DNA from 2 places in the Microbulbifer maximicatervae genome. Region 1 is predicted to be linked to the other one. Evidence: predicted binding sites of a transcription regulator. Region 1 holds the regulator's gene; the other holds the start of a gene.
What was found. The regulator LexA, encoded in region 1, represses DNA repair genes until DNA is damaged. The targets are predictions, from matches to a motif close to ACTGTNTNTANANACAGT.
Positions count from the first base shown of each region.

Region 1 (2,406 bases):
AAAATTTTTTCGGTATTTTAAGATCGCCCGAATAATTATTCCTTCACCTGCATATATTTCATAATCAGGGCCGCAGCCTCCTCCACACTATCAACGATATGAAAAAGGTCTAGATCACTGGCATCGATACAATCGCGCTCTAACACTGTATCTACCAACCAATCGTACAGCCCGCTCCAGTAACGCTTACCTACCAACACAATTGGGAAACGCCGCACTTTCTGCGTTTGCACCAAGGTAAGAGCTTCAAACAGCTCATCCAACGTGCCGTAGCCACCGGGAAGTCCAACGAATCCAAGTGCGTGTTTTACAAACATAAATTTCCGTACAAAAAAGTATCGGAAGTTCAAACTAATGTCCTGATATGGATTTGCCGCCTGTTCAAAAGGCAGCTCTATGTTTAACCCAATTGATGCGCCGGGCTGCCCGAAAGCCCCTCGGTTACAAGCCTCCATCAGCCCCGGCCCACCACCGGTAATCACGGGGATCCCTTCAGCCGCGAGCAACTCTCCCAACTTTACCCCCTGCTGATATTCAGGACTGTCCTCTGTAAATCTCGCCCCTCCAAACACTGTCACTGCACCACCTAACGCTATCAGCCGCTCTATCCCATCTACCAATTCAGACTGAATACGAAGCACTCTCCAGGCTTCCGGCATTTTTGCATCCAGCATTATTTTTCCCTCTTTGTCAGTTCCTTCAACGCTTTCTTCTCTCTTTACTTTCTCCATCAATGTAGCAGCTCACAAAGACTAAAACCTGAGGATTGCACGAACAACAAATCTGTATATAATTCCAGCAACTGTATATAAATACAGAAAACTAGGTAAATCTATGACCAATCTCACCGCTCGTCAGTCCCAGGTTCTCGACCTGATCAAGTCTTATCTGGATGAAACTGGCTACCCGCCAACGCGGGCAGAAATTGCCCAGGAACTCGGCTTCCGCTCACCCAATGCCGCCGAGGAACACCTGAAAGCGCTCGCCAGAAAAGGCGCCATTGAGATGGTTGCCGGCGCTTCCCGAGGCATTCGAATTCCGGATCACCAATCCGGCTTGCCGATTGTGGGTAGAGTAGCTGCGGGGAATCCCATACTCGCCAGCGAACATATTGAAGATTACTGCGACTTGCCCGCGAGCTTCTTCCATCCTCCCGCAGATTATTTGTTGAGGGTGCATGGTATGAGTATGCGAGATGCGGGCATTCTCGATGGAGACTTGCTGGCAGTGCAAAAGACCGAGCAAGTGCGCAATGGCCAAATCGTCGTTGCCCGTATCGATGACGAAGTCACAGTGAAACGCTTTCGCCGCAAGGGAAATCAGGCAACCGTTCAGTTGCTACCTGAAAATGATGACTTTGAGTTAATTCAAGTCGATATGAGAGATAAGAACTTTGTGATTGAGGGATTAGCCGTAGGGGTTATTCGCCAAACGCCTTAAGCCCCCAAAAACGACAACAGCGGCCATTGGCCGCTGTTGTTAAGACTCGAACTAACGCTGATGTTAGTGAATAGTATGATTTACCGGCATTAAATCGTCTTCTTCCTCGAAGTAACCAGCCTCAAGATCGTCTAGATTTTGTACGGCTTCAATACCCGCTTCCAACATAGCCCTTGCCACAGCAACCTTGTTCTTGCGCAGAAACTGAAGGCTTTCCGCAGAAAAAGAAATGCTTACCAAAGGGTCCTCTTTATGGCCAGCACGACGCAAAGCTACATCGCCATTAGCCAGCTCGATTATTTCAAAAGTTTCGGAGGACATTCGCTTTTCCTTCACGGCACAACAGTTTGCGCCCAGTGTACCACAGGCTTGCGATAAGTTTCATTCCTCCAATTTGAGAGGCTTCTGGCTCCTGACTTTCGAGGCAGTCTATTACCAGCACGCTGTATCAAAGGATTATCTAAACCACTGAAGAGATCACAAGAGAAGAGTGAATTGCTTTATACGTTACACAGGTTGTGTCGAGTGGGCCACAACTACCCCATTGTGGCCCACTCAAAGGACAGCGAACTTTCTCGCAGAGGTACGCCTAATATCTACAACCTTCAAAATTCGCAGAAATATTACGAACCTATTCAGAAGTTCACCGAGGTCGAGTAAGCGTATTAGTTAACATTCATCCAAGTGAGCGCGCTGCCTCACCACCAACTCACTCAGCGAGCGATGCCACTGAAGCAATAATTCTTTGGACAAAGGTGCAAACTCGGGCTTGGCAACTTCGTTGTGTAGCGGGATTAAATTAACCTGTTGCTGTTTTTCATCAGCACCCACAGATATTTTCTGCTGCTCTTCCCAGGCGTAAAGCATATGGGATAACCAACTCTGCGGGTCGCCGACCAGGCCGGACAGCTCACTGGCCTCTGCACTAGCCCTACCCTGAACGCCCAGCGCATCAATGATCAACTG
Region 1 is NZ_CP174334.1:1,735,882-1,738,287, reverse strand. Features, by position in the region: gene ACJJIS_RS07535 (LOG family protein) at 36-731, opposite strand; gene lexA (transcriptional repressor LexA) at 835-1,440, shown strand; gene ACJJIS_RS07525 (hypothetical protein) at 1,504-1,761, opposite strand; gene ACJJIS_RS07520 (DUF6586 family protein) at 2,110-2,406, opposite strand, start outside.

Region 2 (2,406 bases), 1.8 Mb from region 1:
GGTAGTGAATTTAACAAGATTGTTCGAAATACCTCTCTCAATAACTCACCTTACGATTTGGAAGATGATACCGATCCGGGCGATTGCAGCGGCACCAATACTTGGGTCTTTAACACGTTTACCGCAGCAGAACCTGCATGCCTGGATTAAAATATCTATTGAAAACAGTGGGTAGCGAAAATATAAAGTGTCTCGCTACCCATTGCTATCTACCTAACGATCACTAATTGGCCGCTATTTAATCTTAGAAGATCTCTCTTCATCCCTAAGCGTTAGCACTTCATAACCGTCACAAGTTACCAAAATCGTATGCTCCCATTGGGCCGATAGCTTTTTATCCTTAGTTACTACAGTCCAGCCATCTTTCTTGAGTTTGGTTTTACGATTTCCCTGATTGATCATGGGCTCAATGGTAAATGTCATTCCCTCCTGCAAAACTTCACCGGAACCAGGCCGCCCAAAGTGAAGAACCTGAGGTGCTTCATGCATTTCCCGGCCAATACCGTGGCCACAATATTCCCGTACGACACTGAAGCCGTTGCGCTCGGTATGGCGCTGGATTGCATTGCCGACATCACCAAAAGTAACTCCCGGCTTTACCGTGGCAATACCGGCCCACATAGCTTCATAGCAGGTGGTTACCAGTTTTCTGGCAATAGGGGTCACGGTACCGATGCTATACATTTTGCTGGAATCCGCAATATAGCCAGATTTCTCCAGGGTAATATCCACATTGATGATATCTCCCTCCCGCAGTAGCTGCTTATCACTGGGCATGCCGTGACAGACTACTTCGTTGACTGAGGTGTTCAGAGCGTAGGGATAATCATATTGCCCCTTGCTGGCGGGGCGGGCATTGAGTTCATTGACAATAAATTCTTCTACCCGCTCATTAATTTGCATTGTCGAGACCCCCGGTTCAATAAAGGCGTCCAGCATGGCAAATACACGACTCAACAATTGGCCCGATTGGCGCATTAACTCCTGCTCATCAGGAGTCTTTATTTTTATTTCACTCACGTATCAGCTCTTCCAGGGTTAATGCCTGATTGCGCAGCAACTTCTTACACAAGTCGCTGTAGCTTAATTCCGGGTTCAGCTCCGCCAGCATCCCAATCTTGATCCAGTACTCCGCCTGGGAATTAATTGAACGGGCCATCACCGTACTGGCCTTGCGAATCTCATCGTGTAGCTCATCGGATATCTTGACGATGCCCATAACCCTAACCTTGATATACTTTATATATAAATTGTATACGAAACATATAAAAGTGCACAATAGATAAACAGAATATTAATATGCAACTTATTGCATAGCTCGATAGGGGGCGCTATGGTTGAGGAATAAAAACAATAGTGGCGAGGCCATCATGACAGAGACCCCTGAGAAGAAGCGCAGTGCCCCAAAACCAAGCCGGCTGCGTATTGGTCGGCGCTATCGCCCGAGCCGCCTGGAAGGCAATTACGACGCCATTATCATCGGCTCAGGCATTGGCGGTCTGACTTGTGCTGCGATGCTCAGTGCCATGGGCAAGAAAGCACTTGTCCTTGAGCAACACTACACTGCCGGGGGATACACCCACGCCTATGACCGCAATGGTTATGAGTGGGATGTCGGCGTCCACTATATCGGCGATGTGGGCGAACACCCCACCATGACCCGCAAGATCTTCGACTTTATTTCCAATAACCAGTTGCACTGGGCGCCAATGGACAGCACCTATGACCGCATCTGTATTGGCGATAAACAATACGACCTGAAAGCCGGCCGCCAGCAATTTATCGATGAGTTGGTCAGCCACTTCCCCGATGAGCGCGCGAATATCGAGGAGTACCTGCAACGGCTGAATGTGGTTGCCAAAGCCATGCAGCGACTGGCAATGGAAAAAATGCTGCCCTCCTGGTGTGGGCCTTTTATTCGCCTGTGGAGAAAGCTGCGCGAACCCGCCTGGCTCAATAAAACCACCCGCGAAGTTCTCAGTGGAATCACCAGCAATGAAAAGCTGATCTCTGTGCTGACAGGGCAGTGGGGTGATAATGGCATGACCCCATCCGAGGGCAGCTTTATTATTCACGCCCTGATCGCCAAGCATTATCTCTATGGCGGTTACTATCCTGTCGGCGGCGCCAGTAAAATCTCCGAAACGATTATTCCCCAAATCCAGGCCAGTGGTGGAGATGTATTTACCTATGCCAAGGTGGAAACCATCCTGATGAATGGGGATCAGGTTCGCGGTGTAAGAATGTCCGACGGACATGAAATCGAAGCACCATTAGTTGTCTCCGGCGCAGGGGTATTTAATACCTTCGAGAAGCTGTTACCGCGCAGTACCAGTGAGCGCATGGGATATATCCGCGACCTGGACACCGTCAACCGCTCCATGTCTCACCTGTGTCTGTATATTG
Region 2 is NZ_CP174334.1:5,167,681-5,170,086, reverse strand. Features, by position in the region: gene ACJJIS_RS22630 (right-handed parallel beta-helix repeat-containing protein) at 1-150, shown strand, start outside; gene map (type I methionyl aminopeptidase) at 235-1,020, opposite strand; gene ACJJIS_RS22620 (ParD-like family protein) at 1,013-1,219, opposite strand; gene ACJJIS_RS22615 (phytoene desaturase family protein) at 1,371-2,406, shown strand, end outside.
Region 2: a site for LexA is predicted at 1,237-1,254, ahead of ACJJIS_RS22620 (ParD-like family protein). Genes of this name have one in related genera too.